One region of the Clostridium sp. CM036 genome, then DNA from elsewhere that is predicted to be linked to it. Evidence: a T-box and tRNA genes for the amino acid it is inferred to sense, from the RefSeq annotation. Region 1 holds a T-box; the other holds one or more tRNA genes.
What was found. A T-box is a leader RNA that pairs with one kind of tRNA and senses whether it is charged. The one in region 1 lies ahead of thrS (threonine--tRNA ligase), so its partner is inferred to be a tRNA-Thr.
Positions count from the first base shown of each region.

Region 2: it has a tRNA-Thr gene. The T-box ahead of thrS (threonine--tRNA ligase) is inferred to sense a tRNA for this amino acid. The anticodon was not compared.

Region 1 covers NZ_CM143652.1:1,330,054-1,346,072, reverse strand. Annotated here, with positions in the region: gene ACWJKE_RS06315 (glycoside hydrolase family 65 protein) at 1-2,032, opposite strand, end outside; gene pgmB (beta-phosphoglucomutase) at 2,064-2,711, opposite strand; gene ACWJKE_RS06305 (DUF4380 domain-containing protein) at 2,779-3,666, opposite strand; gene ACWJKE_RS06300 (endonuclease/exonuclease/phosphatase family protein) at 3,685-4,494, opposite strand; gene ACWJKE_RS06295 (PTS transporter subunit IIBC) at 4,496-6,163, opposite strand; T-box leader at 6,520-6,746, shown strand; gene thrS (threonine--tRNA ligase) at 6,786-8,555, shown strand; gene ACWJKE_RS06285 (YidC/Oxa1 family membrane protein insertase) at 8,675-9,319, opposite strand; gene ACWJKE_RS06280 (hypothetical protein) at 9,346-9,591, opposite strand; gene ACWJKE_RS06275 (IS1182 family transposase) at 9,898-11,358, opposite strand; gene ACWJKE_RS06270 (NAD(P)H-dependent oxidoreductase) at 11,501-12,214, opposite strand; gene ACWJKE_RS06265 (ribosomal maturation YjgA family protein) at 12,317-12,712, opposite strand; gene ACWJKE_RS06260 (dicarboxylate/amino acid:cation symporter) at 13,138-14,301, shown strand; gene ACWJKE_RS06255 (hypothetical protein) at 14,465-14,617, shown strand; gene ACWJKE_RS06250 (response regulator transcription factor) at 14,631-15,302, shown strand; gene ACWJKE_RS06245 (sensor histidine kinase) at 15,455-16,019, shown strand, end outside.
Region 2 covers NZ_CM143652.1:3,011,105-3,027,123, reverse strand. Annotated here, with positions in the region: gene rpmG (50S ribosomal protein L33) at 3-152, opposite strand; gene tuf (elongation factor Tu) at 344-1,537, opposite strand; tRNA gene ACWJKE_RS14295 (tRNA-Thr) at 1,619-1,694, opposite strand; tRNA gene ACWJKE_RS14290 (tRNA-Gly) at 1,704-1,778, opposite strand; gene sigH (RNA polymerase sporulation sigma factor SigH) at 1,848-2,465, opposite strand; gene ACWJKE_RS14280 (NYN domain-containing protein) at 2,565-3,074, opposite strand; gene rlmB (23S rRNA (guanosine(2251)-2'-O)-methyltransferase RlmB) at 3,083-3,868, opposite strand; gene thyX (FAD-dependent thymidylate synthase) at 4,181-4,987, opposite strand; gene ACWJKE_RS14265 (Mini-ribonuclease 3) at 4,987-5,409, opposite strand; gene ACWJKE_RS14260 (PIN/TRAM domain-containing protein) at 5,958-7,064, opposite strand; gene ACWJKE_RS14255 (CarD family transcriptional regulator) at 7,182-7,655, opposite strand; gene ACWJKE_RS14250 (nucleoside triphosphate pyrophosphohydrolase family protein) at 7,802-8,206, shown strand; gene disA (DNA integrity scanning diadenylate cyclase DisA) at 8,244-9,308, opposite strand; gene ACWJKE_RS14240 (hypothetical protein) at 9,323-9,475, opposite strand; gene ACWJKE_RS14235 (ABC transporter permease) at 10,059-10,955, shown strand; gene ACWJKE_RS14230 (ABC transporter ATP-binding protein) at 10,918-11,673, shown strand; gene ACWJKE_RS14225 (ABC transporter substrate-binding protein) at 11,687-12,646, shown strand; gene ACWJKE_RS14220 (ATP-dependent Clp protease ATP-binding subunit) at 12,924-15,365, opposite strand; gene ACWJKE_RS14215 (hypothetical protein) at 15,665-15,901, opposite strand.

The DNA.
Region 1 (16,019 bases):
GACATCCATCTTTTGTATCGTTATTGTAATTGTCTAAATCTAGTCTTGCAGTTCTAAGATACATTTCATAAGCTTTTTCATGTTTTCCTAATTTTGCGGCAAGGATAGTATGCACACAAGGAGATAAAGATGACTCATGTACTGTTCTTGACTCATAAAATTCAAAATTTCTTCTTATGGTATCTAAATCATATCTATCTTGTAGAAAATATATTCCTTGCAATACATCTGCTTGTTTTATAAAGCAAGATCTAAGAATTCTATCCCAAGACCATTTTTGATTTAATGGTAAATTTTTGCGATCCAAGTCTTTTACAAGAATCTGCTGCTTATCCATATATCCATCTTGTTGCATGAATATCCCTAGCTCTTCATCTACTGGATAATACATATTTTTAATGATATCTTGCCATTTACTAACTTCTGCTTCTTTTAAACCTAATTTATTTACTAACTCTGAATATCTCCCAGGTTCATTATTTTTTAAATGATTAATTACACAAGTAGTATATTCTAGTGTCCAAGCAGCAATTCTATTAGTATACCAGTTATTATTTGAATTATTTTCATATTCATTAGGGCCAGTAACTCCAAGTATTACATATTTTCCTTTGTTTGAAGCAAAACTAACTCTTTCTTCCCAGAATCTTGAGATCTCTACTAATACTTCTAATCCATATTGACCTAAATAACATTTATCTCCAGTATAATTAACATAATTATATATACCATATGCTATAGCACCATTTCTATGAATTTCTTCAAAAGTTATTTCCCATTCATTGTGACACTCTTCTCCATTCATAGTAACCATTGGATATAGAGCACCTTTTGTAAAACCTAATTTTCTTGCATTTTCTTTAGCTTTTTCTAATTGCTTATACCTATAAAGCAAAAGATTTCTAGATATACTTGGATCAGCAGTACTTAAATAAAATGGTATGCAATATGCTTCTGTATCCCAATAAGTACTTCCACCATATTTTTCTCCTGTAAAACCCTTTGGGCCTATGTTTAATCTATCATCTTCTCCAGAATATGTCTGATTCAATTGAAAAATATTAAATCTAATAGCTTGCTGCGCCGAAACATCTCCTTCAATAACAATATCGCTTTGTTTCCATTTTTCACCCCAAGCTATTGCTTGATCTTTAAGTAATAATTCAAAACCGCTTCCATAAGCTTTATCTAAAAATTTTCTATTAACAGCCAATAATTCTTCTACAGCGTAATCTCTTGAAGTTACATTGCAAACATACTTATACACTACGATTTCTTCATTTTGTTTTACATTTAAACTAACTATATTACCTACAAATTTTTCTGATTCTATAAATTCTGCATTAAAATCTACCTTTTTATCTGCTCGAAAAATATCTAGTTTCATTGAAGAACACACATAAAAATCAAGTTTTTTTGTTTTTACTATTAAAGATGATTGTTCTTTATTGCACTGCTTTGAGATTTCATCCCAAAATTTTTCATCATAATTAGAATCCGCATTTTTTATATCACCATCTAAGTAAGCGGATATACACAATGTACCTTCAAAATTAACTGGTGTAATTGAATATCTAATTGCTCCTATTTCTTTTGCAGCAATACTTACAAATCTCTTTGCATCTACATTTACTTCTTTTCCGCTAGTAAGCTTTGCGGTAAAGCATCTATGTAGATATCCTTCTTTCATATTTAAAATTCTCACAAAATTTTTCACTTCACATTTTGCAAGGTCTAGTGTTTCTCCATCAACACTAACATCTATTCCAATCCAATTGGTAGAATTTAATACCTTTGCAAAATATTCTGGGTATCCATTTTTCCACCAGCCAACTCTTGTTTTATCCGGATAGTAAACTCCTGCCATATAACTTCCCTGAAGAGACTTTCCGCTGTACGTTTCTTCGAAGTTAGCTCTTTGTCCCATATACCCATTTCCTATACTAAAAATTCCTTCAGATACTTCATGATTATCTTGGTTAAAACCTTCCTCTATAATATTCCATTCATCTAATTTTAAATATTGTTTCATATTGAGTCTCCTTTACAATAAATTTAATAGTTTAATAATTTAATTTTTCAAATGTCATTTCTTTCAAAGAAGAAACAACGATATTAGCTTTATTTAAAACAAGTGGATCGCCGATTCCAACACTATACATTCCAGCATTTATTGCGGATTCAATACCCGCCTTGGCATCTTCGAAAACTACACATTCAGAAGGGGATACACCAAGTTCCTTTGCACCCAATAAGAAAACTTCTGGATCGGGCTTTGCATTGCTTGTTTTAGTTCCATCGATTATTGCATCAAAGTGATTAACTAATTTTATATTATTTAATATGGTCATGGCATTTTTACTTGCAGAACCTAGTGCAATTTTAATCCCATTATTCTTTAATTCTTCTAAAAATTCCACTGTACCAGGTAAAATTTCATCAGGGGTCATCTTTAAAATATACTCACGATACCAATTATTCTTTTTCTCTGCAAGAGTCATTTTTTCTGCTTCAGTTAAAGTTAAACCTCCTATATTTAAAAGTATTTTAAGAGATTCCATTCTACTTATACCTTTTAGGCTTTCATTTTGCTCCTTTGTAAAATCAAACCCTAATTCCTTAGCTAGTCTTCTCCATGCTAAATAATGATATTTAGCAGTATCTACAATCACCCCATCTAAATCAAACAAACAAGCCTTAATCTTTGTCATTGCTTTTTACCTCCAGTTTTTATTATTAATAAACTTTTAATACTTATATCTAAAAAAGCTATATTATTTATACTAATTCTAATTGCCAAACCATTTGGATACTTTTACTTTCACCTGGCATTATGCTGCTCATACCTCCAAGAATTTCAAGCTCAGTGTAGGCTAGCTTATCATCCACATAAACTTCAACATTACTTCCATGTGGATATACAACTTGTCCTTCATACTGAAATTTCTGCGTAAGTAAGAGGGTTTTGTGTTTATATGCACTGCAATAATATCTTAGTATCGCATCATCTGTTACTACACCTACTTTAAACTTCTCTTCATTGTTACAATTCAATCTTAAAATTTTTCTATCTTCTTTTCTCAAAGAATAAGCATTGTTTGAAGGTATATCAAAATCTTGATAAAATGTTATTCCTCCTATAAATACGTCAGAGTTTAGTTTTATATCTATATATCCAGGAGATAATGCTTGGGTATTACCCCAAACTGCCCATTGTACTGGTTCTTCATTTAAGTTAACTATGGTTTCCTTTATAGTTATATGATTACATTTATCTTCAAATAATATTTCCCTTATAAATTTAAGACCAACAATGTTTGATATAGGACTACTTAATGTAACTACTAATGAATTTTCTAACTTAGCTATGTCGTATTCAAAAACATTTAAATCAATATCAAATATTGGAGGCCATGCCCATTTTGTTTGTGGAGCAGGCCAACCTTTATATCCTCCAAAATTAAGCCAGTTTTCTGGAATATATTCAGCTTTTATATCACCTTTAATTCCTATAAGATTCGCATTTCTATATAACACATTTAAATTTTCTGTTGAAAACTCTAAAATCCTACCACCCTGCTCTGGGACTATAATTACTTTTATTATTCCGTTTTCAAGTATTATCTCTTGTGTGTTTTTACACTTTACTATTGAATAATTTAGCATACTCAAAACCCTTCCGTTTTAGGGGAATAACCCCAAACTTGTATCTATTTCTACTCCATAATGGTCTGACACCACGAAGTCGTTTTTGCCATTAAATATTACTTTAGAATATTTAACATCTACACATTTATTTGTTAAAATTAGATCCAGCCTTAAATCATTTTTATTTAAATCCCATCCATCTATTTTACCTTTTACAGTTATACCACAATCTTTTTCCTTAGAGAGGGTATAAGTATCCTTTATTCCTTTTTTCATTAAATAATCATAGCCTTCATTTGATGCAAAAGCGTTATTATTAAAATCTCCCATAAAGAATGTTAATCTGTCATTTTTCATATTATTAAGTAACTTATCTACTTGCTGACTGAACGGTTCTTCTTCATCTTGCCACCAGCCTAAATGACAAGAGTAGAAATCTATAATTTCGTTATTTATTCTAATTGAAGCTTTTACGACCTTTCTAGTTTTCCAAAAATCCAAGTCCTTGCTGTTGCTTATGAAAAATGAGTAAGAATCTTCTTCTATTATTTTATGTTTAGTTATAATACTTACCCCTTCTTCATATATTCCATAACCTATATGAGAAAAATCCCACAGCATTGAGTATTCTTTGCATCCTAAGTTCTCTAATTCTTTTAATAAAACTAAAGCAAAATTATCTTGTTTTATGTTATTAAAGGCTATATTTTCCTTTATAGATTGATTTACTTCTTGCAGGGCAATTACATCAAAATTTTTTTCTTTTATAGTATTTGCAATAATGCTCATCTTTTCTTTTGGGCTTTCTTCCATCCAAGAATGACAATTTAAAGTTAATAATTTCATTTTAGACTCCTAATATATCTATAATATCCGATTTTAAAACATCTGCCTTTGGTCCATATATAGCCTGTATCCCTTTACCTTTAATTATTAAGGCTAAAGCCTTATTTTTTTTCCATTCATTTTCTTCGGCAACTAATAAATTATCTTTTACTGTTACACGAAGACGGGTCATACATGCGTCCACATCTACAATATTTTCGTTCCCTCCAAGTAATTCAATAATGGTTGCGGCTTGACTTCCTTTTTTACTAGCCTCAACTTTTTGATTTACAGTAGAATCAATTGAATTTTCCTCCATATCAATTTCATTTCCGTTACGGCCTGGAGTTGCTATATTAAATTTCTTGATCATAAATTTAGATACAACATAATTTATGCAGAAAAATACGACGGTCACCAGTACATATCTTATAAGATCACCTATAATCCCTGCTTTTACAATCATCGGTATACGTGCTACAAGCTCTATAACACCAAAACTGTGAACTCGCAGATTAAATATGTCCGCACACATAAATGCAAAGCCTTGCATAACTGCATAAGTACCATATAATATTGGTGAAACAAACATAAACATGAATTCTAATGGTTCAGTAACACCTGTTAAGAAAACTGCAATGGCTGCTGAAAAAAATACTGATTTATATTTTGATCGTTTTTCATTTGGTACACTTTTATACATAGCAAGTGCAACACCCATTAAGGAGCCAGCTCCGCCAATCATTTGGCCAACTTTAAAACGTGCTGGATGAATTGTTGCAAGTAAGTTATTATATGCACTCATATCTCCAGCGGCTTTTAAGTTACCTAAGTCAGTAGCCCATGCAAGCCAAAGCGGATCTTGTCCAAGTATAAGACTGCCTGCATTAGCTCCAGTTAATACTTTATATGCTCCACCAAGATCTGTATAATTTATTGGTATTGTAATCATATGATGAAGTCCAAAAGGTAGTAATAGACGCTCAAGCGTACCATATATAAAGGGTGAAATAAATGGTGCAGTATTTTGTGATGTTGCAATCCATTTGCCAAATCCATTTATAACTGATTGAGCAAATGGCCAAACTATTACAAATAAAAGTGCAACAACGCTGGAGCCTGCGATAACAACGAATGGTACAAATCGTTTACCATTAAAGAATGCAAGTGCATTTGGTAATTTATTATAGTTATAATACTTATTAAATAAAACTGCTCCAAGAAAACCTGATATAATACCAACAAATACTCCCATATTCAATGCTGGGGATCCAAGAACAGAAATAAAGTAATCTTTAACCAAAAGGTGCTGACCTGTTAAGGAAGTTACTGTTGCATGAGCATCCGTGAGCATCTCATTGGTAATATTAAATACATTACCAGTAATTTTATTTATTAAAATATATGCAATGAGTGCTGCAAATGCTCCACCAGCACGCTCTTTAGCCCAAGAACCACCGATAGCTACAGCAAATAATAGCCCTAAATTAACTATTAGCCCCCATCCTATACCTCCCACAACTTGCGATAACGTTTGCACAAATGAAGAATTAGGTGCTGCTATTCCTATAACTGATCCTAATGAAATCATTAGTCCACCTGCTGGCATAACTGCGACCACCACTAATAATGCCTTACCAAATTTTTGCCAAAAATCGAATGAAATTATTTTTGATTTGTTCTTAACCATAGTCCAATTACCTCCAATATTGATTTAATGAATATGTATTTATAAAAATTTCAATACGCAATTGTATTTTTATATTAAACATGTGCAAACGTTTGCGTTCTTTATTAAAGTATATTTCATAGTGAAAATATTGTCAATGAAATATTAAAATAAATTTCTAAATAAAATTGTACCCATGTTTGAACTGTACACCATGTTTCATCCAATAAATATTTTTCAATCAAGTCATTTGCAAGAATGTTGTTGAAATTTTAGGATATAATATATAAATAATCACTTATATGTGGAATAGACATATTATAATAATTAGAACACATATTGACAATTGGAATAGGTTGGAATACAATAGTTTTAAATTAAAAACTGTGAAGAGGAAAAGTAAATAGTATACTGTTCAAAGAGAGAGAAACTCACCGGCTGAAAAGTTTCTTGAATAAGCAATATTGAAAACCACCTCTGAGTTGATTACTGAACTTAAGTAGGTAATTCCGCAAACCGGCGTTAGTGGTATTGAGTGACAGAGGTGAGTTTAAACTAAGCCTTCTGTAATTTGGGTGGAATCGCGATAAAACTCGTCCCTTATTTTGGGACGGGTTTATTATTTTTTGAAGGAGGAATATTTATGTTAAAGGTTGTAATAAAAGATGGAAGTGTAATAAATTCTAATGAAGAAGAAGGAAAAAGGGCGCTTAGACACACCACATCCCATATACTCGCTCAGGCAGTAAAGAGATTGTATCCAAATGCTAAATTGGCTATAGGTCCTGCAATAGATAATGGGTTTTATTATGACTTTGATGTGGAAGAACCCTTTACTATGGATATACTCCAAAAAATTGAAGAAGAAATGAGAAAAATAGTTAAGGAAGACTTAAGACTCGAGAGATCAGTTATTTCTCGAGAAGAAGCTTTAAAACTTATGAAGGATAAGGGCGAGATTTATAAAATAGAACTCATTAATGATTTGCCAGAGTATGAAGAACTAGTTTTCTTTAAGCAAGGAGATTTTATAGAACTCTGTGCAGGGCCTCATGTACTATCAACTTCAAAGGTAAAAGCTTTCAAATTATTATCAGTTGCAGGCGCTTACTGGAGGGGTAGTGAAAAAAATAAAATGCTTCAAAGAATATATGGAACGGCATTTGCAAGGAAAAGTGAACTTGATGAATATTTGAATATGCTTGAAGAAGCGAAGAAAAGGGATCATAGAAAACTTGGGAAAGAGCTAAAATTATTTGCTTTAATGGATGAGGGACCAGGATTTCCATTCTTTCTCCCTAATGGTGTAGTTTTAAAAAACAAATTAATTGAGTACTGGAGAGAAATTCATAAGAAGGCAGGTTATGTTGAGATAGAAACTCCTATGGTGTTAAACAAAGAACTTTGGGAAACATCTGGGCATTGGTCTCACTATAAAGAGAACATGTATACAGTCAATATAGATGAAGAAGAATTCGCTATAAAACCAATGAACTGCCCGGGAGGAATGCTTGTATATAAATCAGAAACTCACTCTTACAGGGATCTACCAATAAGAGCGGGAGAACTAGGTAAAGTGCACAGACATGAACTATCTGGAGCTTTGCACGGACTTATGAGAGTTAGAGCATTTACACAGGATGATGCTCACATATTCATGTTACCAGAGCAGATAAAAGAAGAAATAAAGGGCGTAGTTAAACTTATAAATGAGGTTTATGGAAGGTTAGGGTTTAAATATAGAGTAGAACTTTCAACAAGACCAGAAAATTCTATGGGAAGTGATGAAGAGTGGCAATTAGCAGAAAGCTCACTTCAGGGCGCTCTCACGGAAATGAACATGGATTTTAAGATAAATGAAGGAGACGGGGCATTCTACGGACCTAAAATTGACTTTCACTTGCAAGATAGCATAGGACGGGAATGGCAATGTGGAACTATACAACTAGATTTACAGCTACCACAAAGATTTGACCTTCAATATATTGGCAGTGATGGAGAAAAGCACAGACCAATTGTTATACACAGAGTAATTTTTGGTAGTATAGAAAGATTTATTGGCATTTTGATAGAACATTTTGCAGGCAAGTTCCCAACATGGATATCACCTGTACAAGTTAAAGTACTGCCTATATCGGAGCAGTATAATGATTATGCAAAAGATGTAGTAAATAAACTGGAAGAAAATAATATCAGAGTTAGTTTAGATGGTAGAGCAGAAAAAATAGGATATAAAATTAGAGATGCTCGAAACGAGAGGTTGCCATATATTATTGTTATTGGTGAAAAAGAAGAAAACTCAGCGAGTATATCCCTTAGAAGTAGAAAGAATGGTGATGAGGGCAATTGCTTACTTGAGGACTTTATTTCAAGAATCATACAGGAAATCGATAGTAAAAGGCTAGATGATTAATTGTAAAAAACATGAAATTTAATTGTGCCATTTCGCTTATGTTATGAATAAGTTATTCTACTGTAAATGTTAAAAATCCTGCTAATAAAATAAATTAGCAGGATTTTTTCTAACATTTATTAATTTTCAGTTTTTAAATTTCTCATATATATTCTAAAAACAAGCTCTTCTAAAAAGTTGAACACACTTGTGGTTATCAAGTATATCCCCACTGCAATTGGAGCTGCTTTAGCAACAAATAAACCAGCTACTGCCATTATTATGATATTACTCTTGCTCATTGTAGCCTGGCCTTTAATTTCTAAAAAAGTTACATATGAAAGCAGGCTTGGGGTTAAGGATACAAGCATATATATCAGTGGAACGATAAAATAACTGTCTGAGATCTTAATACTAGACACCCAAGGTATAAGATATGTACCTACGCTCACAGGGATTTTATTAAATACACTCCACATAGTCATTAATATAGGCAGTTGGAGTAGTGTTACTAAGCACCCCATCATACTTTTTGCACTTTGGACAGATTGTTTTTTAACTTCTGCTTCAAGTTTTTCTTTGTTATCTTTATATTTTTCCTTAAGTTCTTTCATTTTTATAGCAAACCTTTGCTGCTGTTGCATGGATTTTTTTTGTTTGAAAGACATTGGTGAAAGTACTAATCTTACACTTATCGTAAGTAAAACTATTGCTAGGCCCCAATCCCCAGTGAAATTAAAAATTGAATTTAATAAACTACTTAAAAAATTAAAAATGATGTTCATATTTATCCTCCTTCGAATAATTTTGGCTAAAACATCATTTCAATTTTAAAACGATCTGTATATATCCACATACCATATTTCTCATAAATAATATAATCTTCTGGAAGTATTTTTTTTATAAATCCAAGCCACTGAATTAAAATATTTCTTGCAACATTTTCTTCAGTTTTATACTTAAGATTTTTATAGGAGTATACAGTATAAGAGACTATGCTAGCAAAACATATAACTAAAAACATTAACTGAATTAAATTTATTAAGTCATAATTCAACTTACACACCTCCTCACTTGCTATTTTTAAACATTATAACATATATTATGGACAATATTACATTTGTAAAAAACAATAGGATCTTTTTATAAAAATTTCTATTTCCTGTAAGTCAATTTTGTCTTTGCCCCCATCCTCTTCGCAAAGGAATATGTGATATTTCCAAAAAAACATTTGTAAAAAGGGAGGCCGCTGAAAAAAGCACTCTTTATTTAGTAGAGTTTTCAAGCTTGAATAGAAAAAGCATGAGATATTCATATTTTGGATATCTCATGCTTTTTATTTTATAATTAAGTTTTAAAAGCCCTATTTCATGCTTTTCAACTTAATTATTCTCTTTAGATTCACAGTGAAGATTGATAATGCACCTTGAATTTGCATACTAATTAAGCCTGACGATATTGCTACATCATAGCTATGTTGGTGCTTAAGTTCACTGTTTTTAGCCTCTATCATATAACGTTCCCTAGCTCGTTTTTTAAAATATTCACTTTTTTCGAACTCTATTTGATCTTTGTGAGTATTTGACTTTATTGAAACTGAATAAGTTTTAGATTTAGCGCCTTCTTTATAACACCCATCTTTATGAACACAATTTTTACACTTTTCTACATTAAAATAGTAGGTTAGCACTTGATTTTTACCAACATTCTTCTTTCCCTGTTTTGCTTTTTTAATAGCCATATGACCTGCCGGACATACAAATAAACCAGCATCTTTATTAAACTCAAATTCATCTTCTTTTTTTCGCATTCCTTGTGAAATTACAGGATTTAGTCTTGAAATTAATGCAATTTTATTTTCTTTTGTATATTCTAGGTTTTTCTTTTCAGAATAAGCTGTATCTCCAATTACTTCATTTACATCTATACCAGCCTCACGGCTTTTTTCTATTAAGGTTATGAGCTCCTTTCCATCACTTTTTTCGCCAGTTGTAATAACAGCTGCTGTAATTAAACGTTCTTCACTCATAGCAAGGTGTGATTTATATCCAAAAAAAGAACTATCCTCAGTTTTATGCCCCACTTTTGCATCCTCATCTTTTGATATTTTTAGATTTTCTAAGTCATCATTAATAGCTTCCATTAAGTAGTTTAATTTAGTTTTCACAGCTGGATTTGCTGCAGTTTCTGGCTTCTCGTTTATGGTATCAATTAATAATTTGCAGTACTCAAGAATATCTTCAAGTACTCCAGTTGTAACTTTATTAGGTAACTCTTCTTTAATACCAGGATGTACTCCGTACAATGTTTTTCTTAAGTTTTTTGCACGTTTCAATAATTCCTCGCTTGCTGACTTTTGGTTATAACGTGACTTGGTATGCGTAGCATCAACTATTATTGCTTTACTTTTTAAAACTCCCTCTTTTATAGCAAGTTCTACAGTCTTGTTTATTAATAAATCCAATAAATTCATGTCTTTAAGGCGAAGCTTTCTAAATTTAGTTAGTGTACTTGAGTTTATTAAATTTGTTTCTTCTGGGGCTAAATTTAGAAAATATTTAAAGGACATGTCATAAAGAGTTCTTTCAACAACATCTTCATCAGACAATTCATATATTACTTTCAAAAGTAAATATTTAAATAGCATTATGGGGTTAATAGCACCTCTACCCATAGATGAACTATAGTTAATCATCAATTCGTCATAAACAAATGAAAAGTCAACAAGGTCATTAATTTGCTTTAAAATGTTATCTTTCGGAATAATTAACGAATATAAGCTATGGTATGTATTTATTTTTATTTCCAATTGTCCTTTTAGCATAATAGTTTAGCCCCTTTTATTTTATTCTACTATACTAATTCGACATATCTTTTAAAATTCCTTTTTGTTTTTTAGTCTTTTATATAAAAAAATCGCCATCTTTAATTAGATGACGATTTTTCATATAGTTTTTCAGTGGCCTCTAAAAAGGAAGGGGTATTTTTGTCGCATATGCAACATCAACTAGTCCAGTTTCTTTCCAATACTTATTGTCATAAAATTCATCCTCAGTTCCAGCATGGCTCATCCCACGAAAAATATTATAAACCAATAAATTCACAAATGTTGGAGAATATAACTTCTCACTATCAACGTCCTTGTAGAATTTCTCAGCAACTCTTTCGCATCTTTTAGTCACTTTTTGCGGAGGTTCATACTCTCCGTAACTATTCGATATAACTGGAAGTTCATATCCACGATTAAATCCCCAACACATAAATGTTTCTCTTAAGTATTTGGTACAGCTTTTAGCGCCATTTCCACCTGCAGTGGATACCGCGAGCATTTTCTTTCTGAAAAAGCTTGGTCTGTGAGTTTTAAAAGCCAAATGATCTATAAAATTCTTCATCAATGCGCTCACATGATTGCTATAGCAAGGACTCGCAATAATTGTCGCATCATTTTCTTCAATTTTATCAATAAGTTTTTGCACTTCCAAGTGATGAGGGCAACTTTTATTTCCTCTAATAAAGCATGAACTACATCCGGCACAAAAGGGGAGTCCTATTTCTTTTAAATGTACCTCGTCAAAATCTATATTTCTATCTGAAAGTTCTTGCATATGTTTTTTTACTATTTCCACAAGTGCCCAGGTATTTCCTTTATGTGCACTCCCATTGATAATTAGTATTTTCAATTAAATCATCTCCTTCGGAGCTGAAAGATTAACGACTTCAGAAGGGGATTTATACTCCCACTTATATAAGTGGGAGACTTCCCTTCTGAAATGTCGTTAACATCACCACCTATCTAAAGGCTTATTTATAATAGTATATCTTGTGATTTTTTCCCACACAACCAAAAGTATGCTTCCAATTAGGTAGCATACAATATCTTTTATATCAAATGAAGTTCCGATAATTGTTGAAATCATTTTATTGTTTTCTAAATGTAGCAAATCTACAATATGATAATATTGACCCAATTCTACGGCTGAAGCAAAAAAGAATAGGTAAATAGGTAAAAACTTTATTGGTTTTTGTATAAACCCTCTTATGAAGGTGTACATTAAAATAACTACCAGAATATCTCCAATGTATGGTCGAATAATGGTGTCATTTATAAAAAGTGCAATAATTGTTTCAGTTATCAATAAAATAATAAAACTCAATATATACTTAATGTTTATTTTCATAAAGACCCTCTACTTTCACTCATTTACTTTAAAATAAACAGAAATACTTAAAGTGGTTTTACTCTAAGTCATTCCAATATTACGTTCATTCCTTGTTGCAAACGGCTTATATTTTCCATGATATTATATATTTATACAATACAATTGAATAACTAGTACCTTTATTATATCGTAAAGCAAACAAATTACCATCATTTTGAATTTATTTTAATTTTAACGACATTTCAGAAGTCAAGTCTCCCACTACTATAAGTGGGAGTTATATACATTAACAAAGAGAAAACTTCAGTGAGAGTATAAATATCCTTCTGAAGTCGTTAATATTGTAGCACCGCAGGTGATGATTTAATGTTATACTTGATGATATAAAAAAAATGGAAATAAAAATACATTTTTTAATCGTAATAACGGTAGGGGGGAAAACTATGAAAAAAAAATCTAATAACTTAATTATCAAACTAATTGTCGGTGTAGCACTAGGGTTAGGTATTGGTTTAGTATGTCCTAAAAGCTTAATGGTTGTAATTGTTACCATTAAATATATACTAGGACAAATAATCTTCTTTGCTGTACCACTTATCATCATTGGATTTATAGCACCATCTATCACTAAGCTAAAACAGAATGCTACAAAAATGTTAGGTATTGCTGTTTTTATAGCTTATGTATCCTCAATTGGTGCTGCAACTATGTCAGCAATCGCTGGATATGCAATTATACCAAGTCTTTCAATAACACCTGCTACTGAGGGATTAAAAGAGCTACCTGCATTAATCTTCAAACTTGATATACCTCAAATTATGCCAGTTATGAGTGCATTAGTATTCTCTATGGTTATTGGATTAGCTGCAACATGGACAAGCGCTAATACAATTGAAACCGCTTTAGATGAATTTCAAAACATGGTTTTAGAAATTGTTACAAGAATAGTCATTCCTATTCTTCCTGTTTTCATAGCTTCAACATTTGCGACTCTTGCTTATGAGGGATCTGTCACAAAACAACTTCCTATTTTCTTAGGTGTCGTTTTAATAGCAATTGTTGGGCATATTATCTGGCTTACTGCTTTATACGGCATTGCTGGTATATACGCAGGTAAAAACCCTATGTCTGTTTTAAAACACTATGGTCCTGCATACTTAACAGCAGTTGGGACAATGTCTTCAGCTGCTACACTACCGGTTGCATTATCATGTGCAAAAAAATCAGATTCACTGAGACCGGATATGGTAGACTTTGGTATTCCTCTGTTTGCAAATATTCACCTTTGTGGTTCTGTTTTAACTGAAGTTTTTTTTGTTATGACTGTTTCACAAATTCTTTATGGAAAGCTTCCAAATCTTACATCTATGGTAGTATTCGTTATTCTACTTGGTATTTTCGCAATAGGTGCTCCTGGTGTTCCTGGAGGAACTGTTTTGGCTTCTTTAGGTCTTATCGTAAGCGTTTTAGGTTTCAATGAAACGGGTACTGCACTAATGATTACAATTTTTGCGTTGCAAGATAGCTTTGGTACTGCGTGTAATGTTACTGGGGATGGTGCGTTAACACTGATGCTTACAGGATATGCAAATAAACATAAATTATAAATATATTAAAAGGCCAGGCACATCATGGAATTATTATCTATGATGTGCCTGGTTTTCTAATATGGTAGTTTTTAATATCCATATAAGGACATTAATAGAATATTGGAGAGGGAAACCTCTCCTTCTTTATTAGCAAAAATCTGATTGCTATTAGTGTTTTTTATTGGTAAAATATACCGAAGATAATAAAGAAACACTAGAAGTTGTTGCATGGATATATGGTAGTAATATTATTTGTAAAAAATATAGTAACCAGTGGATGCGCCAAAAGCCTAAAGTATTGGCAAAGTATAAAGCACAAAATAAAAACATATAAAGAGGAATTTAATATGAGTAAAATACTAGTTGTTGAAGATACACAAAGGCTTAGAACGGAATTAAAAGTATTATTGGAGCGTTATGGATATGAAGTTATAGCTCCTGAAACATTTGATAATATTATAGATGTTATTAAAATGCAGCAGCCGGAACTTCTGATGCTAGATATTAACCTACCTGTATATGACGGTTATTATATCTGCAGAGAAGTGCGAAGATTTTCAGAAGTTCCAATTATTATAGTAACCAGCCGTGACAGTGACATGGATGAACTTCTGAGCATAAAATTAGGTGCAGATGATTTTATAACAAAGCCATATAACACAGAGATACTATTAGCTAGGGTAAATGCAGTACTAAAACGGAGCGAGGCAGGGAATAAATCTAAAGAGGGGATGGAATGTAGTGGACTTACCATAAATTTATGTAACAGTTCAATGGCAGCAAATGGAGTAAAGATTGACATTACAAAAAATGAACTAATTTTATTGACAAGCCTTATAAAAAGAAAAAATGAAATTGTGTCAAGAGAAGAATTAATGGAAGAGTTATGGTCTGCAGAATATTTTGCTGATGATAATAGCCTTTCTATAAATATGACAAGACTTAGAAAAAAATTAGATGAAATAGGCCTTAAAGAGTTTATTAAAACAAAAAGAGGACAAGGGTACATAGTAGAATGAATATTAGAAAATATTTGAATGATAAGAAGCTATTTCTATGCTGTAATACACTACTTAGCATTCTGTTAATACTGTTCTTGATCTATATTAATATAGAGAGTATCTGTTTATTCGGTATTTTAATAATCTGGTATTTCCCAATTCTTTTATTTATGACAATTGATTACGTGAAGAAAAAGGAATTTTATGATTGTGTTATTGAAAGTACAGAAAAAATAAATGAATTATATCTGATAAAGGAGACACTTGATGAACCTGACTTTTTCGAAGGAAATATTATATATAATACATTTGGAAAAATTGAAAAAAGTGTTGTTAATAAAATTTGTGAATACCAGCAGGTGACAGATAATTATAAAGAATATTTAGAAATATGGCTGCATGAAATAAAAACACCATTAGCATCCGCTGAACTTATTATTGACAATAATCCGTCACAGGTGACAAAGAATGTTAAAACTGAATTAAAGCAGATAGAACGTTTACTGAATCAAGTATTGTATTATTCAAAGAGTGAGTATGCTGAGAATGATTATTTAATTAAAAAGCTTTCATTAGAGCGTGTTGTCAAAAAATGTTTTAAGACCTTTGCAAAATCTTTTATTTACAATAGAATACATTTAGAATTTGACAATCTTGAGGTGTTTGTATATTCGGATGAAAAATGGCTTAATTTTATTTTACAGCAGATTATAACAAATGCTATTAAATATTTAG
Region 2 (16,019 bases), 1.7 Mb from region 1:
TATTATTTTGTTTCTTTATGAAGTGTATGTTTGTGGCAGAACTTACAGTATTTCTTCATTTCTATTCTGTCTGGGTTATTTTTTTTGTTTTTCATTGTATTGTAATTTCTCTGTTTGCAATCAGTACAAGCTAAAGTTACTTTTACTCTCACAATCTACACCTCCCGGTTTTCCATCTATTTAAGAAAGCTCATACTTATTAAGCGCTAAGCTATCTTTAGCATTTTTGTTATACTTAAATAAGTTATCACAATTTAATACATATGTCAATGAATTAGTTCAAGGTGTTTTTTTATTAAACAATTTTCTTTCTTCTAATTCATAATGCATTTTTTTGTTTGTATTATTTAACTATTGAAGTAACAACTCCTGAACCTACTGTTCTTCCACCTTCTCTGATTGCGAATCTTAATCCCTCATCCATTGCTACTTGAGTGATTAGTTCAACATTCATGTCTATGTGATCTCCTGGCATTACCATTTCCATTCCGTCTGGTAATTTTATTGATCCAGTTACATCAGTTGTTCTGAAATAAAATTGTGGTCTATATCCGTCGAAGAATGGAGTATGTCTTCCGCCTTCTTCTTTTTTAAGTACATATACTTGACCTACAAATTTATCATGTGGATGTATTGAACCTGGCTTAGAAAGTACTTGACCTCTTTGAATATCTGTTCTTTGTACTCCTCTTAGTAATGCTCCGATGTTGTCTCCGGCCATTGCTTGATCTAAAAGTTTTCTGAACATTTCAACTCCTGTACATACAACTTTTCTTTTATCTTCGCTAAGTCCTACGATTTCTACTTCTTCTCCAACCTTAAGTATCCCAGCTTCAACTCTTCCTGTAGCAACTGTTCCTCTACCTGTGATTGTGAATACATCTTCTACTGGCATTAAGAATGCTTTATCTGTTGCTCTTGTTGGTGTTGGAATGTAGCTATCTACTGCTTCCATTAATTCAGCTATGCATTTTGATGCTTCTTCATCAGTTGGGTTTTCTAATGCTTTTAATGCTGATCCTGTTACTACTGGAATGTCGTCACCAGGGAAGTCATACTCACTTAATAATTCTCTTACTTCCATTTCAACAAGTTCTAATAATTCTGGATCATCTACCATATCTGCTTTGTTTAAGAATACTACTATATATCCTACTCCAACTCTGCTTGCTAATAGTATATGCTCTCTTGTTTGAGGCATTGGGCCATCTGCTGCACTAACAACTAGAATTGCTCCATCCATTTGTGCTGCGCCTGTGATCATGTTCTTTACATAATCTGCATGTCCTGGGCAATCAACATGTGCATAATGTCTATTATCTGTTTCATACTCAACATGTGATGTATTTATTGTAATTCCTCTTTCTCTTTCCTCAGGTGCTTTGTCAATTTGGTCAAACCTAGATACTTCTGCTAAACCTTTAGTTGCGAGTACTGCTGTTATTGCAGCTGTTAATGTTGTCTTGCCGTGATCTACGTGCCCTATTGTTCCAATGTTTACGTGTGGTTTGCTTCTTTCAAACTTTGCCTTTGCCATTTTGTATTCCTCCTCAATATAAATAATTACACTTTTGTGCAAGTAAACTCATCCTAGTGTATTGTACGGATTTAATAGTTATGGAGCCCATAACCGGAATTGAACCGGTGACCTCCACCTTACCAAGGTGACGCTCTGCCGACTGAGCTATATGGGCATTAAATTTTGGAGCGGGAAACGGGTATCGAACCCGCGACACCCAGCTTGGGAAGCTGGTGCTCTACCACTGAGCTACTCCCGCCGACGTACAACTTAAAGCTATACACCAATTATTGATTATACTACTGTTTATTTTTTTGTCAATGTATTTTCACCTTTTGCTTAGACATTTTTCTAATTTTCTTTTTACTCTTTGTAGCGCATTATCAATAGACTTTGCATGCCTATCTAAATCACAAGCAATCTCTTGATAAGATTTACCATCTAAGTATGACATCAACACTTCCATCTCTAGTTCTGAAAGAACTTCCCCAATTTCATTTTGAATGCTTATTACTTCTTCACGGCTTATAACTAGCTCTTCGGGATCAGTAATTTTAGCACCTGATAACACATCCAATAATGTTCTGTCTGATTCCTCGTCATATATTGGCTTATTTAAAGATATATATGTATTAAGGGGAATGTGTTTTTGGCGAGTAGCTGTTTTTATTGCTGTAATTATCTGTCTTGTAACACAAATTTCTGCGAAAGCCCTAAAAGAAGATAATCTATCTGCCTTAAAATCTCTAATGGCCTTATAGAGACCTATCATTCCTTCTTGATAAATATCTTCTTTATCAGCCCCAATCAAAAAATACGACTTAGCCTTGGCTTTAATAAAATTCCTGTATTTATTAATTAAATATTCTTGTGCTCTAACATTTCCATTTTGTGCTTCAATGACTACTTCTTCATCCAATCTTTCTTCAAAGCATGAAGTATCCATACTAGCTCTAATGATTTTTTCCAACAAATATCCCCTCCACACCAAACATGTGTCATATAGATGATTATACCTTAGTGCAATTTCTATAGTCAAGAAAATTCAATGGCTCCTGCGTATTTTTTCAAGTTTTTTTAATGTTTTTTCATCTATTCTCTCTTCTAACCAATTTCTTTTTCCTAAATGCTTTTTTTCGATATTTATTTGAATCTCTTTTTGTGTACTAATTACTTCGTGATAAAATTCAATGGAAGACATTCGAGTGGCCCCTCTTTGAAAGGTAACTTGCTGCTCTAGCGAGTCTGACGTGACAACGCAGACTTCGGATTTTCGTCCTATATTATTGACCATTCTCTCAATATAATCATCTGCCGTTTCGCCCTCTTTTGTAAAAATCACAACTAAATTTCCTTGTCTTTCTTTTTTTTGAAGGCTACCTTTAACCATTTGTGCATCAAAAACTATAAATATTTTATACCCTTTAAATCCCGAGTGATTTTGAAGAGTGTCAATAAGCTGCAGGCGTGAAGATTCGTAACTAAAATCTTTAATCTTTTTAAGATTTGGCCAGCTATTTATAACATTATACCCATCAACAAAAACTGTTTTCACTTTTTACCTCATTTAATCTTTTGCTTCATAATTTCATACATTATTATACCACCTGCAACCGATGCATTTAAAGATGTTATTTTCCCTGCCATGGGTATTTTTACTAGAACATCACATTTTTCTTTTGTAAGTTTAGAAATGCCTCTACCCTCACTTCCAATAACAAGGGCTACCGCACCAGTTAAATCAGTATTAAAAACATAATTTTCGGCATCCATATCCGCACCATAAACCCATACTCCGAGTCCTTTTATTTCTTCAATAGTTGCATTTATATTAGTTACTTTTACTATTTTCATATGTTCAATTGCACCAGCTGATGTTTTATACACTGTTGGTGTAACTCCCACATTTTTTCTCTTAGGTATAATTATTCCGTGAGCTCCGCATACCTCTGCAGTTCTTATGATAGACCCAAAGTTATGTGGATCTTCAATTTCATCTAGTATAATTATAAAAGGCTTTTCTCCTCTTTCTCGCGCATATTCAAATATGTCATTTAATTGAAAATATTTGTAAGGTGTTACTATAGCAATAACTCCTTGATGTGATGAAGTTTGTGATATTTCATCTAGTTTTCTTCTATCTACTTCTTTCGTAACAATTCCTTTTTCTTTGGCTAATGCTAGTACCACGCTTATAGATCCTACCATATCACCTTTGGCAATAAGAATGTACTCTATGGTTCTATCTGATTTTAGCGCTTCTATAACTGCATTTCTTCCTTCAACTAAATCCTCTCTAATGATTTTAGTCTCAACTTCTTTATTAACATTGCTATTCTTAGGGCTTATTTCAGTTCTTTCCCTAGCAAATTTTTTGTTTTCTGGTGCATTCTCTTCACTTTGTTTGTTTCTTTTATTACCTACTCTGCCTTTATCTTCTCTACTTTCTTTTGTACCCTGCTCGTCACCTCTAAATCTTCTGGAAGACGCTCCACCTTTATCATATTTACTACTTGAAAACCCTCTACTTTCTTTCGCACCTTTTTCGCTCGTCCTAACCCTTTTAGACCCTGTTCCAGTTTTCTCTTCCCTACTACTTCCAAATCCACTATTTCCTTGATATTTTTTATTATCGCTCATTTCAAATACCTCTCTCTTTATCTATTTAACTTCATATTCTTTTCTTATTTCCATCATTTTTCCACAACTCATACCGCCTTCAGGGCATGGTCCACTAACACAACTTGGCCCTGCATATTTAAAAAGTACAGGTGCTACACTCCTCGCTTGCATCAGCATTGTTTTTGCCATTTGACGTATTTCCCATTGAGCTCTAGTACAACATCTCTGATTAAAGAAATGAATTAATTCTCTAGCATTCATAGTAACTATCATTTTAGTTTCACAAGCATTTGGAAATACATATCTCGCATCTTCGATAGCCTTTTTCTCAGCTTTGCCCTTAATAATTGTATATTGTTTTTTCTCAATTTCTTCAGTATTTATTAATTTTTCATCCTTTAAATATTCTTTTAAAAGATTAGCCAATTCATTTCTACACAATATCTCTACTAACTGATTATACTCCTCTTGAATGCGCTTCATAGATTCTATGAATATTATTTTTGCTTCTTCATCTTTTTCAATATTGGGAGGAATTATATATTCAAATTGTTCAAGCTTTACATATCTCTGACTCTGTTGAGAATATGATGCCACCCTATGTCTCACTAATTGATGGGTCAAACTTCTAGATATGCCCTCAATTGCAAAAGTAAAGCTCACATGTTCTATTGGCGAATGATGGCCATAAGTCATTAACATGTCTAACAACTTTTGTGTTTTTTGTTCATTCAAATCTTCTAGTATTTCATCAACCCCAACTTGACTATAACAAAGTTTAGCTGCCGCTGCTATAATTTTTTCTGGATTAGGCGTATGTTCAATTAATTTAACCTTAAGCACAATTACTCAGCCCCCAAATCGTGGTTTATAATCTTCTCGAAAATATAGTTTAGTCTTTCATTCTTTTCACTTAAATATAGAAATCCCACTAAAGCTTCAAACCCCGTAGCCCATTTATATTCATTTAAATCTCCATTTTTAGGTGTTGTGCCACTTTTAGAGTTTCTAGCTCTTTTAAATATACTGAGCTCTTCTTCATTTAAATTTTCTATAAAGAATTTCATATACTCACTTTGCGCATGTGCTTTTACATGTTCAACTGTTTTAATATGAATTTTATGAACATTCATATTTCTATTTTTTTCCACAAGATAGGTTCTAATAAATACCTCATAAACTGCATCTCCAACTAATGCAAGCACTAGTGGATTTATCTGTTTAACTTGTTCTACTGTAAATTTACCCTTTAGCATATTAAATTCCATGCTTATTCTCCTTTTTAATTATTAGACATTTCTATGATAAAAGGTAGTAGCCATTGTATGGTGGCTTATAACACGGCTACTACTTTTTATCGTTATAGGTATTTCTATATCAATGTACTTACTAAGGTCCTGCCCATCTTTACCGCTTATATCTTTTATCCTTGAATTTATTATTTACATGATACACATTTAAAATAAAAAACATCAAAAAAATGATAAAGCTCACCCTGTTTTAGGGCGAGCTTTATCACGGTACCACCTAAATTTGTACTCATTTTTTAACGGTTATGCTACCGGTAGTTTTGCTACAGCTCCGAAACGGGTTAAAAACTTTGAAAGTCTCTCAACCTACTATTTAATTTAGATTTAATATTTTTTATAGTTATTAATCAATATACACATTAAATATGCTACTGTCAATAGTAAAACCATCATCTAAGTTGTCACTAATAGCTTATAACATATTCGTTTATAAATGTTCTAGACCCATCATTAATAAGTACAATAGCATCGTTTTTACTTATAAAAAAGTTACTCACACAATATGACTAACTTTTTACCAAAGAATCCTTATTTTTAGCAAAAATCATTCTACCTGCTGCCGTCTGAAGTACTGATGTTACAATAACAACTATATTTTCACCAATATATCGTCTTCCACCTTCAACAACAATCATTGTGCCATCATCTAAATAAGCTATCCCTTGGCCCGATTCTTTTCCATCTTTCATCACTTGAATTTTCATTTCTTCCCCTGGTAGAACTACTGGCTTTACTGCATTTGCAAGTTCATTAATATTTAAAACTGGAACTCCTTGGAATTCAGCTACCTTGTTAAGATTAAAATCGTTAGTAATTACTTTACCATTCAAAACTTGAGCTAACTTAAGAAGTTTGCTATCTACTTCTGCAATATTGGGAAAGTCTTTCTCCCAAATTTCAACTTCTATATTTAATTCCTTTTGAATTTTGTTTAGTATATCTAATCCTCTTCTGCCTCTATTCCTTTTAAGCCCATCTGATGAATCAGCTATATGCCTAAGCTCCTCCAATACGAAAGTTGGTATTACTAGTGGCCCTTCAACAAAACCCGTTTGACAAATATCAAATATTCTACCATCAATTATTACTGATGTATCTAGCACCTTAGGATTTTCATTAGTAAATCCTTTGATTTTCTTATCTTTGAATCCATCTTTCCTTTTAATGCTTGTAAAGAAGGATAATATTTCATCTCTTTTTCTAGCGCAAATATCTGCTCCTAAAGCTGCCATTATAACAGTAAAAATAACTGCAATAATATTCCATATAAGAGATTGGTACTTAAATAATCCCGCAAACAAAGATGCTATTACAAGCCCTATTATTGCCCCTCCTGTACCAAAAATAATTTGAGAAGTCGGCATTTTTTGTGTGCTTTTCTCCACATGATCCATAAACTTCATTATAAAAGATACGATTATAGGAGATATTAGAAATAAAATAACTCCAAAAATTAAAGTAGAAAAAATAATGAATATTATTCCTTGAATTGTACCATTTTTTAAATAATTAAGCCCACCTAAATAGCTTGTGCTTAGAAGCATATCTCCTATTAAGTACCCCAAAATTAGTCCTATGATTGTAAAAAGTCCTCTTAAAATTTTTTTTAACAAAAAATTTCACCTCCTTCTAAATTATTAACACTTATTTGGATTTATATCCTGTTATTATCTAATATATACTATAAAGTTGTGCATTTCAATAAAATGCACCCTATAATTAACAATTTGTTAAATGAAATCCCTTATTTTGTTTAATGCTTGTTCCATATTAAGTTCAAACACTAACATTATTTCACTGGCTACCATCCCTTCAACTCTTTCTAGAATCTTTAACTCACCCGGTGGAAGCATATCTTTCTTCTTTAAATAATATAAATCCCTAAGTACCTCGCACATTTTTAGAGCATTACCACTTTGGATTTTTTTCTTGTTAAATCTATATCTATTATTCCAATTACTTTCTATACAATTGGACCTATTTGATATTGTATTTAAAACTGTTTCTAATTCTACTTTATTTGAAATGTTTCTTATTTTATGTTTCTCTATTTTATCTATCGGAATCATAAAATTCATATTATCTAATAAAAGATATATATTTATATATTTACATTTTATATTATACAATTCTTCACTGTTTATATTCTGTACATACCCAGCACCATAATATGCTACAAATATTTTTTGGCCAATATTTAACATAACACGCCCCCTATTAATAAAACTCCTGTTGCTTTATTATATATTCATAAGGTTAAATGCGTACTTAATTTATTGACAAAAACGTAATGTAAATCCTATAATAAAGATAGTATAGCTACTTAAATGATTAAAAGGAGTTGAACTTAATGAAAGATTGTATTTTTGATAATTTTCAAAACTCTGTGGATGAGTCCCTATTACGACACAAAAGTATTTTGGATATAATCACCAAACTTCAAGAGTCTCAGGCTAGAGTTAACAGAGCTGTTGCAAAGTCTGTTACCAATTGTGGTTGTATTGGCGTGGAAGCAAAGAAGCAATACACTCCTGCTGATATAGATGATTTAGATTTGGATACTCTTAGTGCTTCACTTGATACCCACATGCTAGGTAATCTTTGTGAAAACTGTAGAGAAGTCTTAGAAAAAGAATTAGGAAACAACCTTTTTTATATTGCTTCTTTATGTAATCTTGTAGACTTAAACTTATATGATATTCTTTTAAAAGAGTATAACAAAATAAGTACCTTAGGTAAATATACTATGCGTTAGTAAATATAGCATAAAATAAGTTAAAACTTATTTTATGCTATATTTGCTTATCTAACATAAATTGCTCTTTTAACCTTCTTAACCCATTTTTAATAGCTTTAGCCCTTGCTTCCCCAATACCTTCTACGCTATCAAGTTGTTGATAAGAAGCTTCCATTGTAGTTTTTAATTCTCTAAAGTGCTTAACTAAATTTTCTATAACATTTACAGGTATTCTAGGTATCTTACCAAGCATTCTATATCCTCTTGGAGAAATTAGAGTATCTACTAACGGAACACCTATATATCCAATAATCCTAGAAATAAAATCTAAATCCATGAGCTCTTCAGAACTCATATTTTCTATTTGGCTATATATTTGCGTATAATCCATACCACTTTGACAATAATCCCTTATTAAGAGTATCCCATCCTCCTCAACACTTCTAATTAACTCATTTAGTTGCATTGAAATTAGTCTACCCTCATTCCCTAGTTCACATATATGCCTTTCAATTTCACCAACTATCCTCATAACCATTTCTGTTCTTTGTATTGCTGATATTACATCAAACAAGGTTGCTAAATCTTGAAATTCTAAAAGATTTAGATTACTTACTACTCGCTCAAGAACTGAAACATACTTTTCTAATGTCTGAATAGCTTGATTTGCCTTCGCTAAAATAATACTACTATCTCTTAAAACATATTTTATATCATCTTTGTATACAGTTATGATGGTTCTTCTTTGTGATATTGCAACAACAGCATACCCAGTCTGCTTAGCTATTCTTTGAGCTGTCCTATGCCTTGTCCCTGTTTCAAAAGTGGGTATTGTAGGGCTTGGCATGAGCTGAGTATTAGCATATAATATTTTTTTCAAATCACTGCTTATTACTATGGCTCCATCCATCTTTGCTAGTTCATATACATAAGCAGGGCTATAGTCCGCATTTATTCGAAATCCGCCATCTACGATGTCTAATATTTCCTTACTGTCTCCTAAAACAATAAGCCCTCCCGTTTTAGCTCTTAAGATATTTTCAAGTCCTTCCCTAAGCGTCGTTCCAGGGGCCATTCTTTTTAATATATTCATAAGTTCCTTGCTTTTTTCTTCTCTCATCTTTTTCTCCCTACTTAATAAATAGTGCCATTAAAAAATCTTATAATATCTTTTAATGAAGCCGTCCCTATAATATTAATATCCTTAGCATTAATTTTCTTTTCGCACTTATACAATAATTGTTTGTCGAGCTTTATTTCCTTACTTTTCACGCTAGACAATACCAAGCCCTAACTCTCCAGAAGTCCCATCTAAATTTAGTCGCCCTACTACATTAACATAAATATCACAATTATAAAAAGTAACCCTTTATTTTTTTCTAAACTAGTCTCTTAAATAAAAAAACTAGAAGCATTTAATATTTGAGTAGGCCTTCTTGTCTCATTATAATATTATACAAGATTAAATAAATTCTTACAAATAAAATAAATTATATTATTTATATTTGCATAAGGTTGTACACCCTATAAAACCGAAATAATAAAATAGTTTTAACGAAAAAATATTCTTGATTATTAAAGATAAGAATGGTATTATAAATATAATATTTTTTTAAGGAGAGATTAATTATGAAAAACTTATTAAATCAAAAAATACAATTTGTCTTTAGTCGCCAATTTACATAGGATTTGTACCTAAAAATTAAACATAGGTACAGGTCCATTGATGCTTGCATCAAATGATTTGTATCTATGTTGACTATGATTATAAGTTTTTCATAAGTTATATGAAAAAAGTCACATAGATATTCTATGTGGCTTTTTTTTGTATTTTAAATATCTTTTCTTAATTTTACAAAGGAGGATTTTGATGGAAGTCGCAACAGGAATATTAGTACAAAGCTTAATTTTATCAATCATGGTATTGGGGGTGTATATAAGCTATAAAATTTTGGACTTTCCGGACTTATCTGCTGATGGAAGTTTTTCCTTAGGGGCAGCAATAATAGCTGTAACCTTAAAAAGTGGAATTTCTCCTATTTTAGGCTCAGTGCTTGCGCTAGCTTCTGGGTGTATAGCGGGGTTATTAACGGGAATACTCCATGTTAAATTTAAAATATCAAACTTACTTTCAGGCATTCTAGTAATGGGGATTTTATATTCTCTAAACCTACGGATTATGGGAAAGGCAAACATTGCCCTCTTTAATGATGAAAATATTTTTTATGATTTCAACCCTTTAATTGTAGCTTTAATCTTAGTTGTAATATTTAAAGTTGCTATCGATATGTTTTTAAAAACAGGATTAGGATATGCATTGAAAGGTGTGGGCGATAACCCACAAATGATTAAATCTTTAGGCGTAGAAATAGGTAAAATAAAAATATTAGGACTTATGATATCTAATGGACTTATAGCTTTTTCTGGAAGTATGATGGCTCAATATCAAGGATTTTCGGATATATCTATGGGCATAGGTACATTAATTTTAGGTATAGCTTCTATAATCATTGGATCATCTATTATTAAAAACGGCAAGTTTATAAAACAGACAAGTAGTGTAATTATAGGCACTCTAATCTACCAAATTACCATATATTTAGCTATGAATTTTGGACTTACACCTGTGGATTTAAAAATGGTCACATCTTTTGTAATAATTTTATTTATAACAGTTGGTGGTAGAAGTAATAGTGAAAGTAACAAATCTATACGGGGGTGGTTATTAAATGTTAAAAATACAAGATTTATCAAAAATTTTTTATAATTCTTATTTAGGTGAAAATGTGTTATTTAAGGGCATTAATTTAGACATTAACGAAGGGGATTTTATAAGCATAATTGGTAGCAATGGAACAGGTAAGTCCACATTATTAAATATAATTTCTGGATTAGTTAAAGAAAGCTCAGGTAATATTTTTCTTGAAGGAAATGATTTAACTAAAATGCCTGAACATAAAGTAACAAGAATTGTAAGCAGGGTTTTTCAAAACCCATCCTTAGGAACATGTCCATCCATGACCGTTAGAGAAAATTTATCTCTGGCTTTAAATAAGGGTAAATTAATTAATTTTAAATATTGCCTTAGATATAAAACTAAAGAACTGGAAGCTCTTTTAAATGGAATATCATTAGATCTAAAGAAGCTTTTAGATGTGAATGTAAATTATTTATCAGGGGGACAAAGACAAGCTCTATCATTGATAATGGCAAGCCTATCTGCTCCTAAGTTACTGTTGTTAGATGAACATACTGCAGCATTAGATCCAAAGACATCTAATGAGATAATGGAGTTAACTCAAAAGATTGTAAAAGAAAAAAATATTACTACATTAATGATAACTCATAATTTAAAGGATGCACTTCAGTATGGTAATAGGCTAATAATGCTACATAAAGGTGAAGTTATTTTAGATTTAAATGAATCCGAAAAGAAAAAATTAACAATAGAAAGTATATTGAAAAAATTTGAATACGCGGTATAAAGGAGGTATTATTGTGAAAAAAATGTTAGCTACTACACTAATAATTACATGCATATTAACCGGATGTACAAAAACGAATGAAAAGAAGAAAGTTATAAAAATAGGTATAAGTCAAATAGTAGAGTATGTTGCACTAGATCAAAGTAGAGAAGGATTTATAAAAGCACTAGAGGATAATGGTTATAAGGAGGGAGACAATATAGATATTGATTATCAAAACGCCCAAGGAGATATAACTACGACCCAAACTATCGGCAAAAAGTTTGCATCTGGAAAGAAGGATTTAATTTATGCAATAGCTACCCCTTCAGCACAGGGGTCATATAATGCTACAAAAAAAATTCCAATAATAATTACGGCCGTTACTGATCCTGTGCAAGCTGGAATAATAAAGTCTTTAGATAAGCCAGAAACTAATGTTTCTGGGACTTCAGATTATTTACCAGTGAAAAAACAATTGGAGTTAATAAAGGAATTGATGCCCAATGCTAAAAGAATAGGAATTTTATATAATACAAGTGAAGTAAATTCACAAGTACAGGTAAATGAGCTAAAAAAAGCAGCTAAAGGTTATGAAATTGTTACTTCCGGAGTAACAAGCACTAATGAAGTTAATAGTGCCATAAGTAGCTTACTTACGAAAATAGACGTTTTATATGTACCAACTGATCAGTTAATAGTGTCATCCATGCCTATAATAGTAAAAAATACATTGGAGGCAAAAATACCTGTTATAGCATCGGAAAAAGGCTCCGTAGAATCTGGAGCATTAGCTACTGTAGGAATAGATTATTATAAGTTAGGATATGAAGCAGGTAACATGGCAGTTGATGTACTAAAGGGTAATGATATATCTAATATGCCAATTAAAATCTCTGAAGAAACAGAAGTGTATATAAATAAAGATACATTAAAATCATTGAATATATCTATGCCAGAGATTAAAAATGTTAAATATATAGATAATAAATAAGCATTTTTATATAAAATATTAATGTGCCTATGTTGTTTATGAAAAATCTTTTATTATTTAAATTGTAGAATTACATTACCATAATCCAATAGTTAGCGATACAACTGATTCACATGTTGTGTATAACAGAATATAATTGCATATCCTGAATAAAACTAAGAAAAACCGTATACCTCTTGTGTGCAGTTTTCCTTAGTTTTATTTATTTGTAAGTTTAGTTATAAACTGAAAGTAAAAAAAATTATGTTTTTTAAGCATATCCTACACATAAACAACATTAAATATGTAAAGTCTTAAAAATCAATTCACTATTTTTCATAAGAACACTTACATTATCACCTTTATTAATATTACCCTTAAGTATTTCTTCAGAAAGCTTATCTTCCACAGTATTAGTTATTTCTCGCCTTAGTGGTCTAGCTCCATAAGTAGTATTAAGTCCCGCCTTAGCTAAATGCTTCTTAGTTTCCTCATCAAAAGTAATATTAATTTCAAGATCTTTAAGACGCTCTTTTACTACCTTAAGCATTAATCCTACTATTTTATATAAATCTTCATGTTCTAGCGAATGAAATACGATAATTTCATCTATTCTATTTAAAAATTCAGGTCTAAATGAATGTTTTAGCTCTTCCATTATATTTTCTTTCATCTTTTCATATTTAGAGCTTGCTTCATTATCCTTTATATCGAAACCTAGAGACCTCTGTTTTTTTATACTAGACGCGCCTACATTTGATGTCATTATAATTACTGTATTTTTAAAATCTACTGTTTTCCCTTTTCCGTCTGTTAGCCTTCCATCCTCTAATATCTGTAACAAAATATTAACTACGTCTGGATGAGCTTTTTCAATTTCATCAAAAAGTATAACTGAATAAGGGTTCCTCCTCACCTTTTCCGTTAATTGACCACCTTCATCAAAACCTACATATCCTGGTGGCGAACCCATAAGCCTTGAAACAGTGTGCTTATCCATATATTCTGACATATCTATTCTTATCATGTTATTTTCATCACCAAACATGGCATCTGCTAAAGCTTTAGACAATTCTGTTTTTCCTACACCAGTGGGACCTAAAAATATAAAAGATCCTATAGGTCTCTTTGGATCCTTTAACCCTACCCTTGCACGTCTTACAGCTCTTGAAATAGATTTCACTGCCTCACCTTGTCCTATTACTCTCGTGTGGAGTACCTCTTCTAACTTTAGTAGCCGTTCCGATTCTTTTTCAGTCAATTTTTCTATAGGTATATTAATCCACCTTGATACCACATTAGCAATTTCAAGCTCTGTAACTATTAGCTCATCCGCTTGATTTTGAGTTTTCCAATTGTTTTTTGAATTATACAATTTATCCTTTAATTGTTTTTCGATATCTCTAATCTTAGCTGCTTTTTCAAAGTCCTGCACTGATATAGCATCAGCTTTCTCTTTACAAATTCCATCTATTTTTTCTTCTAAATTTTTCAAATTTTCTGGAGCAGTTAAATTTTGAATTCTTACTTTTGCACCAGCCTCGTCTATAAGATCTATTGCTTTATCAGGTAAGTATCTATCTGATATATATCTATGTGATAAGCTAACAGCTGCTTCTATTGCACTATCCGTAATCTTTACTCTATGATGTGCTTCATACTTATCTCTTAATCCTTTTAATATTTCAACAGCTTCATTTTTGCTTGGTTCTCCTACAATTATAGGTTGAAATCTCCTCTCGAGTGCTGCATCTTTTTCAAAATGCCTTTTGTATTCATCTATAGTTGTTGCCCCTATGCATTGAAGTTCTCCTCGAGCGAGGGCCGGTTTTAATATATTAGATGCATCAATAGCTCCTTCAGCTCCTCCTGCCCCAATGATAGTATGAATTTCATCTATAAATATAATAACATTTCCTGCGACGACTATCTCTTGCATAACCTTTTTAAGCCTTTCCTCAAACTCTCCCCTGTATTTAGAACCTGCCACCATTGAGGATATATCCAAAGTTATAACCCTTTTGTCTTTTAAAATTTCAGGAATGCTACCGGAAGCTATTCTTTGTGCTAGTCCCTCTGCTATAGCTGTTTTCCCTACGCCTGGTTCTCCTATAAGGCATGGATTATTCTTCATTCTTCTGCATAAAATTTCTAAAAGTCTTTGAGTTTCATTACCTCTACCTATAACAGGATCAAGTTTACCTTGTCTTGCCATCTCAGTTAAGTCTTTACCAAAACGTTCTAAGTTTGGAGTACCCTGTTTTTGCTTTTCTTTTGATAAACTACCTTTTGGAGTATCTTCAGAACACCAATTATTTAGTATACCATTTCTAAGTTTATTAAAGTCCGCTCCTAAATTAGCCAAAATTGTATATGCAACACCTTCTTCTTCTCTAATCAAGGCTAACAAAATATGCTCTGGACTAATATAATTATGATTCAAATTTCTAGCTTCCAGAAGACTTAGTTCTAGTAGCCTTTTTGTTCTTGGAGTTAGAGGTATCTCGCTACTTCGCATTTCTATGTCTCCTTCTCCCTCATACTCCATTACTAATTTCTTTACTCCCTCAGACGAAATTTTCATATCATCCAATGATTTTTTACATACTCCGTCTTCATCCTTTAGAATTCCTAGCAATATATGCTCTGTCCCTACATAACCATGCTTTAATTGCTTTGCCTCCTCTTGAGCATATACTAAAATCTTTTGTGATCTTTCTGTAAATTTATTAAACATCATGTTAAAACACCTCACTTGCAATGGATTTACTTCTTCCTTTAATTATGACCAATTGCACCCAGTTTTATCCTAAAAATACCAATATCGAAGTGAGTTTCATACTTTACTATCTATAAGAATAAAAAATAAGCATAAATAACACAGTACTCTATTTAATAACTCCTATAAAATCAAAAACAAATTTCGGAAAGTTTTATTTCCTAATTTGTTTTTTTAAAATATTCAAACATTAATAGTGATGGCCTTCTTAAATATATTATGCAAATAGCTCACTTACATAATTGCTCTTAATTTCCTCTTTACCTTCCCTTTTGTGATGTGATGTAATATTTGCCATTTTCTTTATCTCCTTGTGTTACAACGGTAAAAGAATTATTTTCCAACATTTCACATAATATTTTCATTTCATCAGCATTTTTCATTTTTGAAATAATTGTGAACTTATCATTTCGCTCTATTATGCCCATATAATCATGAATGCTGCTGTAATCACTTAAGTTAATTTCTCCAGGAATGTCTAATTTATATTCAGACATTTAATTCTCCCCTCTTTACTATATTTCACATTAGGTTTTGTAATTTTGAGCAAAATATGCGCATTTATTATAATTTACTTTTATTCTTTTTCTATACCTAAAAATTCATAATTAAATC